Regions from separate parts of the Bacillus sp. PK5-006 genome, predicted to be linked through region 1. Evidence: a T-box and tRNA genes for the amino acid it is inferred to sense, from the RefSeq annotation. Region 1 holds a T-box; the other regions hold tRNA genes.
What was found. The T-box of region 1 lies ahead of M1D84_RS06310 (valine--tRNA ligase). A T-box ahead of a tRNA ligase gene usually reads a tRNA of that ligase, here a tRNA-Val.

Region 2: it encodes a tRNA-Val, which carries the amino acid that the T-box ahead of M1D84_RS06310 (valine--tRNA ligase) is inferred to sense. The anticodon was not compared.
Region 3: it encodes a tRNA-Val, which carries the amino acid that the T-box ahead of M1D84_RS06310 (valine--tRNA ligase) is inferred to sense. The anticodon was not compared.

The regions. Positions count from the first base shown of each region.
Region 1 is NZ_CP096414.1:1,234,532-1,237,777, forward strand. Features, by position in the region: gene ysxE (spore coat protein YsxE) at 1-737, shown strand, start outside; gene M1D84_RS06305 (hypothetical protein) at 790-978, opposite strand; T-box leader at 1,147-1,376, shown strand; gene M1D84_RS06310 (valine--tRNA ligase) at 1,436-3,246, shown strand, end outside.
Region 2 is NZ_CP096414.1:2,803,904-2,807,149, forward strand. Features, by position in the region: gene M1D84_RS14535 (hypothetical protein) at 1-89, opposite strand, end outside; tRNA gene M1D84_RS14540 (tRNA-Leu) at 577-658, opposite strand; tRNA gene M1D84_RS14545 (tRNA-Leu) at 696-784, opposite strand; tRNA gene M1D84_RS14550 (tRNA-Cys) at 799-869, opposite strand; tRNA gene M1D84_RS14555 (tRNA-Gly) at 875-949, opposite strand; tRNA gene M1D84_RS14560 (tRNA-Gln) at 957-1,028, opposite strand; tRNA gene M1D84_RS14565 (tRNA-His) at 1,038-1,113, opposite strand; tRNA gene M1D84_RS14570 (tRNA-Trp) at 1,143-1,216, opposite strand; tRNA gene M1D84_RS14575 (tRNA-Tyr) at 1,231-1,315, opposite strand; tRNA gene M1D84_RS14580 (tRNA-Thr) at 1,331-1,403, opposite strand; tRNA gene M1D84_RS14585 (tRNA-Phe) at 1,410-1,485, opposite strand; tRNA gene M1D84_RS14590 (tRNA-Asp) at 1,504-1,580, opposite strand; tRNA gene M1D84_RS14595 (tRNA-Met) at 1,585-1,661, opposite strand; tRNA gene M1D84_RS14600 (tRNA-Val) at 1,677-1,752, opposite strand; tRNA gene M1D84_RS14605 (tRNA-Glu) at 1,786-1,860, opposite strand; tRNA gene M1D84_RS14610 (tRNA-Ser) at 1,878-1,968, opposite strand; tRNA gene M1D84_RS14615 (tRNA-Asn) at 1,973-2,047, opposite strand; rRNA gene rrf (5S ribosomal RNA) at 2,057-2,172, opposite strand; rRNA gene M1D84_RS14625 (23S ribosomal RNA) at 2,282-3,246, opposite strand, start outside.
Region 3 is NZ_CP096414.1:953,172-956,417, reverse strand. Features, by position in the region: tRNA gene M1D84_RS04925 (tRNA-Glu) at 1-62, opposite strand, end outside; tRNA gene M1D84_RS04920 (tRNA-Ser) at 70-160, opposite strand; tRNA gene M1D84_RS04915 (tRNA-Asn) at 164-238, opposite strand; tRNA gene M1D84_RS04910 (tRNA-Ile) at 245-321, opposite strand; tRNA gene M1D84_RS04905 (tRNA-Gly) at 339-412, opposite strand; tRNA gene M1D84_RS04900 (tRNA-His) at 424-499, opposite strand; tRNA gene M1D84_RS04895 (tRNA-Phe) at 525-597, opposite strand; tRNA gene M1D84_RS04890 (tRNA-Asp) at 616-692, opposite strand; tRNA gene M1D84_RS04885 (tRNA-Met) at 697-773, opposite strand; tRNA gene M1D84_RS04880 (tRNA-Ser) at 796-888, opposite strand; tRNA gene M1D84_RS04875 (tRNA-Ile) at 896-972, opposite strand; tRNA gene M1D84_RS04870 (tRNA-Met) at 977-1,050, opposite strand; tRNA gene M1D84_RS04865 (tRNA-Ala) at 1,076-1,148, opposite strand; tRNA gene M1D84_RS04860 (tRNA-Pro) at 1,157-1,233, opposite strand; tRNA gene M1D84_RS04855 (tRNA-Arg) at 1,241-1,317, opposite strand; tRNA gene M1D84_RS04850 (tRNA-Leu) at 1,328-1,413, opposite strand; tRNA gene M1D84_RS04845 (tRNA-Gly) at 1,426-1,497, opposite strand; tRNA gene M1D84_RS04840 (tRNA-Leu) at 1,528-1,610, opposite strand; tRNA gene M1D84_RS04835 (tRNA-Lys) at 1,619-1,694, opposite strand; tRNA gene M1D84_RS04830 (tRNA-Thr) at 1,732-1,807, opposite strand; tRNA gene M1D84_RS04825 (tRNA-Val) at 1,841-1,916, opposite strand; rRNA gene rrf (5S ribosomal RNA) at 2,435-2,550, opposite strand; rRNA gene M1D84_RS04815 (23S ribosomal RNA) at 2,612-3,246, opposite strand, start outside.

The DNA.
Region 1 (3,246 bases):
AGGACGATAAGCACGAATATTTATTTCAAGAGATTGCAAGACTTCATAAGCGTACTGAAGTCATGATGGATATCACAGAGCAAGAGATAGAAGCGCATTACACCCAAATCAAGAGCAGATGGGAAACAGAGAAAGACATGTATGAACGATTTATAGAGCGGGCAGAACAAACGTGGTATATGTCGCCATTTGAGCTGGCCGCTGCTATGTATTTTTCAGAGGCGATGTCTGCCAGCGAATTTGCGCTTGAGCGTTTAGAAGATTGGCATGAAGAAATGAAAGACAAAGAGACAACGCGTGTTGTGCTAAATCATGGACAGCTATCGATCCATCATTTTTTGTATAATGATGTAGGAACAGGACATTTCACCAATTTCGAGCGGTCTAAAAAAGCCGCCCCCATCTATGATCTTCTGACCTATTTCTTTCGGACATTCAAAACCTATCCCACGTCTTGTCCTGAATGCACTTCTTTGTTTTATAAGTATCAAAAAGGAAACCCTCTTCGGGAGGAAGAACTGCATTTGTTCCTAAGCTACCTTGCTTATCCGCAAGGGCTGTTTGATACAGTAAAAGCTTATGAAGCAGGCGGACAGGATGAAATGGAAAGCTGTCAGCAGCTGTTAAGAGCGTATTGGCAGATGAAAAATTCTGAGCCGACCGTTATGAAGATTCATGAGATTGAGCAGGCTAGACGGCTTGAAGAAGAACAAAGTGCCTCGTCATCAGCGGAATGACGAGGTTATGCTGCGTTGGCTTTATATGGACAGGTACATAAGCATGAGTTTTTTAAAACCAATCAAGATGAAAGGCACAGGCGAGAAAAATAAGAATACCTAGAATGAGGACGTCAAATGTTGTAGGGAAAATGATCGTACGAAATCCTTGAAATATAGCAATCGGGAGAACGACTTGGGAGGCAACTGCCCGAATTTGTCTCAGCCAGGGGGGGAGTGTGTAAGGATTGATCTTCTTCAAATCAAACGCCCTCCTTCTTCATTTTGTTATTATCATATGGGCAAAAGGGCGAAGGGTGCCTGCCCAATTTGTATAAAGAAGAAGAAAAGCGGAAAAGATGATTGACGAAAACAAAAGGCATTTAGTAATATTAATAAAAGATGAGTATGTGCTGATGAACGTGATATATCGTAAGCGTGGATCAGGAAGAGTACGAGCAAGACCCTAAAGAGAGGGAAGCCAAGAGCTGAAAGGTTTCCTAGGATGTACTTGTTTGGAAGGTCGCCTGTGAGCTTAATTTCTTGAATGAACAAGTAGAGAAATTCGGGAGAACCCCGTTATCCTTTAGAGTGTATGGGACACGTGTATGTGTCTCGTGAAAAAAGGTGGTACCGCGAAAAAGCTTTTTCGTCCTTTTATAAGGATGGAAAGGCTTTTTTTATGTTTCATCAGCCGAAAAAATGTGGAGGTTACACAAATGGAAACAAATAATCAAGAAATGCCAACAAAGTACGATCCAAATGCGATTGAAAAAGACCGCTATACGTACTGGCTTGAAGGGAAATTCTTCGAAGCACAAAATGACAAAACGAAAGATCCATATACAGTCGTCATTCCTCCACCAAACGTGACAGGAAAACTGCACCTTGGGCATGCATGGGATTCTACACTACAAGACATCGTGACACGTATGAAACGGATGCAGGGCTATGACGTTCTTTGGCTTCCAGGTATGGACCATGCCGGTATTGCGACTCAAGCAAAAGTCGAGGCAAAGCTTCGCGAAGAAGGCGTAAGCCGGTATGACCTTGGCCGGGAGAAATTTGTGGAAGAAACGTGGAAGTGGAAAGAAGAATATGCAGATTTTATTCGCAGCCAGTGGGCGAAAATGGGTCTTGGGCTCGATTACTCCCGTGAACGTTTTACTTTAGATGAAGGTCTGAATAAAGCCGTTCGCCAAGTGTTTGTTCAATTGTATGAAAAAGGGCTTATTTATCGCGGAGAGTACATCATTAACTGGGATCCAGCAACGAAAACGGCACTTTCTGATATTGAAGTGATTTATAAGGATGTTCAAGGTGCGTTTTATCACTTGAGATATCCGCTTTCAGATGGAACAGGTTCAATTGAAATTGCAACAACAAGACCTGAAACAATGCTGGGGGATACAGCCGTAGCCGTACACCCTGATGACGAACGCTATCAGCATTTGATTGGAAAAACAGTGGTTTTACCAATCACAGGCCGTGAAATCCCAATCGTCGGTGATGATTATGTCGATATGGAGTTTGGTTCAGGTGCTGTGAAAATTACACCTGCTCATGATCCGAATGACTTTGAGCTTGGAAACCGCCATGGGCTTGAGCGTATTCTTGTCATGAATGAAGATGGCACAATGAATGCGAATGCCCTGAAATACAAAGGAATGGACCGCTTCGAATGCCGCAAACAGCTTGTGAAGGATTTACAAGAGGAAGGCATTTTGTTCAAAATTGAGGATCACATGCATTCAGTTGGTCATAGTGAGCGAAGTGGAGCTGTCGTTGAACCGTATTTATCGACACAATGGTTTGTGAAAATGCAGCCGCTGGCAGACGAAGCCATTCATCTGCAAAAAGGGGACGACCAAGTTCAATTTGTTCCAGACCGATTTGAAAAGACATATTTACATTGGATGGAAAATATCCGTGACTGGTGTATTTCTCGTCAGCTATGGTGGGGACACCGCATTCCGGCTTGGTATCATAAAGAAACGAAAGAAGTATACGTTGGACTTGAAGCGCCAGAAGATATTGAGAACTGGGAACAGGATAACGATGTACTTGATACATGGTTTAGTTCAGCGCTGTGGCCGTTTTCTACAATGGGCTGGCCAGATGCAGACAGTGAAGACTTCAAGCGCTACTACCCAACCAATCTGCTTGTAACAGGCTATGACATCATTTTCTTCTGGGTGTCCCGTATGATCTTCCAAGGTCTTGAATTCACAGGAGAAAAACCGTTTAAAGATGTCCTCATTCATGGGCTCATCCGCGACGAACAAGGACGTAAAATGAGTAAGTCGCTTGGCAACGGAATTGATCCAATGGAGGTCATCGACAAATACGGTGCGGATTCATTAAGATATTTCTTAGCGACTGGAAGCTCACCAGGCCAGGATCTTCGTTTTAGCTTTGAAAAGGTTGAATCCACTTGGAACTTTGCGAACAAAATTTGGAACGCATCCCGTTTTGCTTTAATGAATATGGATGGTTTAACGTATGATGAGCTTGATTTATCAGGAGAAAA
Region 2 (3,246 bases), 1.6 Mb from region 1:
TTAAATGTTTCCCAAACCTTTTTTATATCATCGGTATCTTCACCAATGCTATCTTTAAAATAACGTTCAGCATTTTTAACCGTAATCATGACAACACCTCTTATGTACAATTTATATCCAATCCTTCTTCAATTATCCTGCCTCTTTAGTTTAATCATAAGGTAACCATCAATAAAGTAAAAGTAATCTCCTTAATATGTTCCTCTGTCATATCGTAAGGCTTTAATTCAGCAATACTTATTCCTTTTGCTGTTAGGGAATTAAGAAACGCCTTAAAAATTTATTACTCACAGTCCTAAACAAATAATTCAATAGCTTCCCGAAATGATTCAACATAAGACTTAGTTTCCTTTTCTAAAATTGCCAATTCACCTTGGTCTAAAATATTTTTACGTCTTGCCATTTAGCTAGGTCCCCTTTCAGCAGTGAACACGATTTGAAGTAATTTTGCGTGTGAAAAATCAGCTAAAAAACAAATAAAAAACGCCCTCCTACAATTTGTAGAAAGACGTTTTAAACGTTGATATTCCTTAATTCTTCTGTGATTGACGATAATAAAGAATATCTAAAACTAGATACCGGTGGCCGGGGTCGAACCGGCACTCCGTGAGGAACACGATTTTGAGTCGTGCGCGTCTGCCAATTCCGCCACACCGGCATGATCATTAAAGAGCGCATCTTATATTAAAAAACAATGGTGCCGAGGGCCGGACTTGAACCGGCACGGTAGTCACCTACCGCAGGATTTTAAGTCCTGTGTGTCTGCCAATTCCACCACCCCGGCAGTCTTTTCAAAAAAGGCGACACCCGGATTTGAACCGGGGATAAAGGTTTTGCAGACCTCTGCCTTACCACTTGGCTATGCCGCCATTATTGGAGCGGAAGACGGGATTCGAACCCGCGACCCCCACCTTGGCAAGGTGGTGTTCTACCACTGAACTACTTCCGCATATCAACTGGGCTAGCTGGATTCGAACCAACGCATGACGGAGTCAAAGTCCGTTGCCTTACCGCTTGGCTATAGCCCAATAATAAAATGGGGCGATTGATGGGAATCGAACCCACGAGTGCCAGAGCCACAATCTGGTGCGTTAACCACTTCGCCACAACCGCCATAGATGTAATGAATTATAAAATATAATTGGCAGGGGCAGTAGGAATCGAACCCACACCGGAGGTTTTGGAGACCTCTGTTCTACCGTTAAACTATGCCCCTATGAAAACAAAAAATGGTGGAGGGGGGCGGATTCGAACCGCCGAACCCGGAGGGAGCGGATTTACAGTCCGCCGCGTTTAGCCACTTCGCTACCCCTCCACTTTTGAAAAACAGTGCCGGCAAGAGGACTTGAACCCCCAACCTACTGATTACAAGTCAGTTGCTCTACCAGTTGAGCTACACCGGCAAATAGTGGTGGCTCGGGACGGAATCGAACCGCCGACACACGGATTTTCAGTCCGTTGCTCTACCAACTGAGCTACCGAGCCAAGTATTCTTTTGAAAAATGGCGGTCCGGACGGGACTCGAACCCGCGACCTCCTGCGTGACAGGCAGGCATTCTAACCAACTGAACTACCGGACCATTTTGGTTGCGGGGGCAGGATTTGAACCTGCGACCTTCGGGTTATGAGCCCGACGAGCTACCGAACTGCTCCACCCCGCGACGATATAAAAGATATGGTGGAGGATGACGGGCTCGAACCGCCGACCCTCTGCTTGTAAGGCAGATGCTCTCCCAGCTGAGCTAATCCTCCGAATAAAAAATGCTGGTGTGTATTCTATAAAAATGGTGACCCGTACGGGATTCGAACCCGTGTTACCGCCGTGAAAGGGCGGTGTCTTAACCGCTTGACCAACGGGCCCTTTATTATGTAAATTGTGGCGGAGAGCAAGGGATTCGAACCCTTGAGACGGGGTTACCGCCTACACGATTTCCAATCGTGCTCCTTCGGCCACTCGGACAGCTCTCCAAATTGGCTCCGCAGGTAGGATTCGAACCTACGACCGATCGGTTAACAGCCGATAGCTCTACCACTGAGCTACTGCGGAATGAAGAAAGCCTGGCGATGTCCTACTCTCACAGGGGGAAACCCCCAACTACCATCGGCGCTGAAGAGCTTAACTTCCGTGTTCGGTATGGGAACGGGTGTGACCTCTTCGCCATCATCACCAGACAATTTAGTGACAAAAGATATTATACTATGTATTGAAAATAAATCAAGAGATATTTTAAAAATGTTCTCTCAAAACTAGATAACAATGTCCATGCTTCACATTAGAATATAGGTTAAGTCCTCGATCTATTAGTATCTGTCAGCTCCACGTGTCACCACGCTTCCACCTCAGACCTATCAACCTGATCATCTTTCAGGGATCTTACTTCCTTGCGGAATGGGAAATCTCATCTTGAGGGGGGCTTCATGCTTAGATGCTTTCAGCACTTATCCCGTCCGCACATAGCTACCCAGCGATGCCCTTGGCAGAACAACTGGTACACCAGCGGTGCGTCCATCCCGGTCCTCTCGTACTAAGGACAGCTCCTCTCAAATTTCCTGCGCCCGCGACGGATAGGGACCGAACTGTCTCACGACGTTCTGAACCCAGCTCGCGTACCGCTTTAATGGGCGAACAGCCCAACCCTTGGGACCGACTACAGCCCCAGGATGCGATGAGCCGACATCGAGGTGCCAAACCTCCCCGTCGATGTGGACTCTTGGGGGAGATAAGCCTGTTATCCCCGGGGTAGCTTTTATCCGTTGAGCGATGGCCCTTCCATGCGGAACCACCGGATCACTAAGCCCGACTTTCGTCCCTGCTCGACTTGTAGGTCTCGCAGTCAAGCTCCCTTGTGCCTTTACACTCTGCGAATGATTTCCAACCATTCTGAGGGAACCTTTGGGCGCCTCCGTTACATTTTAGGAGGCGACCGCCCCAGTCAAACTGCCCACCTGACACTGTCTCCCTGCCCGATAAGGGCAGCGGGTTAGAAGGTCAATACAGCCAGGGTAGTATCCCACCGATGCCTCCACCGAAGCTAGCGCTCCGGTTTCCAAGGCTCCTACCTATCCTGTACAAGCTGTACCAACATTCAATATCAGGCTGCAGTAAAGCTCCACGGGGTCTTTCCGTCCTGTCGCGGGTAACCTGCATCTTCACAGGTACTATAATTTCACCGAGTCTCTCGTTGAGACAGTGCCCAGATCGTTGCGCCTTTCGTGCGGGTCGGAACTTACCCGACAAGGAATTTC
Region 3 (3,246 bases), 280 kb from region 1:
GGGATTCGAACCCGTGTTACCGCCGTGAAAGGGCGGTGTCTTAACCGCTTGACCAACGGGCCATATCAATGGCGGAGAAGGAGGGATTTGAACCCTCGCGCCGCTTACGCGACCTACACCCTTAGCAGGGGCGCCTCTTCAGCCACTTGAGTACTTCTCCATTTGGCTCCGCAGGTAGGATTCGAACCTACGACCGATCGGTTAACAGCCGATAGCTCTACCACTGAGCTACTGCGGAAGATCATGGTGGGCCTGAGTGGACTCGAACCACCGACCTCACGCTTATCAGGCGTGCGCTCTAACCAGCTGAGCTACAGGCCCATGAACAGATATACAAATGGAGCGGGTGATGGGAATCGAACCCACGACATCAGCTTGGAAGGCTGAGGTTTTACCACTAAACTACACCCGCAAAAATATGTATGGGGCGATTGATGGGAATCGAACCCACGAGTGCCAGAGCCACAATCTGGTGCGTTAACCACTTCGCCACAACCGCCATACTATGAATATTTTTATAAAAGTGGCTCGGGACGGAATCGAACCGCCGACACACGGATTTTCAGTCCGTTGCTCTACCAACTGAGCTACCGAGCCAAGTATTCTTTTGAAAAATGGCGGTCCGGACGGGACTCGAACCCGCGACCTCCTGCGTGACAGGCAGGCATTCTAACCAACTGAACTACCGGACCATTTTGGTTGCGGGGGCAGGATTTGAACCTGCGACCTTCGGGTTATGAGCCCGACGAGCTACCGAACTGCTCCACCCCGCGATGATATGGGTTTTAAAAAATATGGCGGAGGAAGAGGGATTCGAACCCCCGCGGGCTTTGACACCCCTGTCGGTTTTCAAGACCGATCCCTTCAGCCGGACTTGGGTATTCCTCCGTATAGATGGTGGACCTTGTAGGACTCGAACCTACGACCGGACGGTTATGAGCCGTCTGCTCTAACCAACTGAGCTAAAGGTCCTTTATAGCGGCGGAGGGGATCGAACCCCCGACCTCACGGGTATGAACCGTACGCTCTAGCCAGCTGAGCTACACCGCCATGATCAAATTAATCTTTTAAAAAGTGGAGCCTAGCGGGATCGAACCGCTGACCTCCTGCGTGCAAGGCAGGCGCTCTCCCAGCTGAGCTAAGGCCCCATAAAAGATGGTCGGGAAGACAGGATTCGAACCTGCGACCCCTTGGTCCCAAACCAAGTGCTCTACCAAGCTGAGCTACTTCCCGATCTTAATGGCGCGCCCGAGAGGAGTCGAACCCCTAACCTTTTGATCCGTAGTCAAACGCTCTATCCAATTGAGCTACGGGCGCTTATTTATAATGCCGAGGGCCGGACTTGAACCGGCACGGTAGTCACCTACCGCAGGATTTTAAGTCCTGTGTGTCTGCCAATTCCACCACCCCGGCGTGGATGGTATAAGCGGAAGACGGGATTCGAACCCGCGACCCCCACCTTGGCAAGGTGGTGTTCTACCACTGAACTACTTCCGCATTACAGGATTTCTTTATTTTATTTGGCAATGCGGGTGAAGGGACTTGAACCCCCACGTCATAAAGACACTAGATCCTAAGTCTAGCGCGTCTGCCAATTCCGCCACACCCGCATGAAACATGGTGAGCCATGAAGGACTCGAACCTTCGACCCTCTGATTAAAAGTCAGATGCTCTACCAACTGAGCTAATGGCTCGCTTTAAAAGCGACTTGTCTATCTTACCATATGAAAGTGGTGCCGGCAAGAGGACTTGAACCCCCAACCTACTGATTACAAGTCAGTTGCTCTACCAGTTGAGCTACACCGGCTTTATCTATCCTAACATTATGTAAGAATAAATATGGTGGAGGATGACGGGCTCGAACCGCCGACCCTCTGCTTGTAAGGCAGATGCTCTCCCAGCTGAGCTAATCCTCCACTATGTAGGAATCTCTCGATCCGACAAAGATTATTATATACAGGTTTTAATCATTTGTAAAGGCTATATTAAAAAAATTTTATTTCAATTTTCATTGCGTATTTCTTTTAACAAATGATCGTCATTTCACCTATTCAAACAGCTGCTGTTCCGTTCAGCAGCTGAACTTCTCTCTTCTATATTCTCTTTTAAAACGTTCGATTCCTTCAGAAATATTAGCAGTCCCTCATTTTTATACTTTAATGATATATGTAATCTCTTTAGCCGTAAGCATTTATAAAAATCATATAGGCTTACACATCTTTAATTTCCCTATATAAGCTGATACTCTGTCTCTCTATTGTTTTTATAGCTAATGTTTTATGCGATAGGCTCATTTTCCTCTTTATATCCAAGTATTTCACACGCTGCTTGTGGACATAAAATGAAGCCACGATCTTTTATCAAACAAGTGAATGTATGTACCCTCAACTTGCACAAAAAAGACCAGTTCCGACTGGAACTGATCCTTATAGAAGCTTGGCGGCGTCCTACTCTCACAGGGGGAAACCCCCAACTACCATCGGCGCTGAAGAGCTTAACTTCCGTGTTCGGTATGGGAACGGGTGTGACCTCTTCGCTATCGCCACCAAACCTGATGGAGAGAATGTTCTCTCAAAACTAGATAACAATGTTCATGCTTCACATTAGAATATAGGTTAAGTCCTCGATCTATTAGTATCTGTCAGCTCCACGTGTCACCACGCTTCCACCTCAGACCTATCAACCTGATCATCTTTCAGGGATCTTACTTCCTTGCGGAATGGGAAATCTCATCTTGAGGGGGGCTTCATGCTTAGATGCTTTCAGCACTTATCCCGTCCGCACATAGCTACCCAGCGATGCCCTTGGCAGAACAACTGGTACACCAGCGGTGCGTCCATCCCGGTCCTCTCGTACTAAGGACAGCTCCTCTCAAATTTCCTGCGCCCGCGACGGATAGGGACCGAACTGTCTCACGACGTTCTGAACCCAGCTCGCGTACCGCTTTAATGGGCGAACAGCCCAACCCTTGGGACCGACTACAGCCCCAGGATGCGATGAGCCGACATCGAGGTGCCAAACCTCCCCGTCGATGTGGACTCTTGGGGGAGATAAGCCTGTTATCCCCGGGGTAGCTTTTATCCGTTGAGCGATGGCCCTTCCATGCGGAACCACCGGATCACTAAGCCCGACTTTCGTCCCTGCTCGACTTGTAGGTCTCGCAGTCAAGCTCCCTTGTGCCTTTACACTCTGCGAATGATTTCCAACCATTCTGAGGGAACCTTTGGGCGCCTCCGTTACATTTTA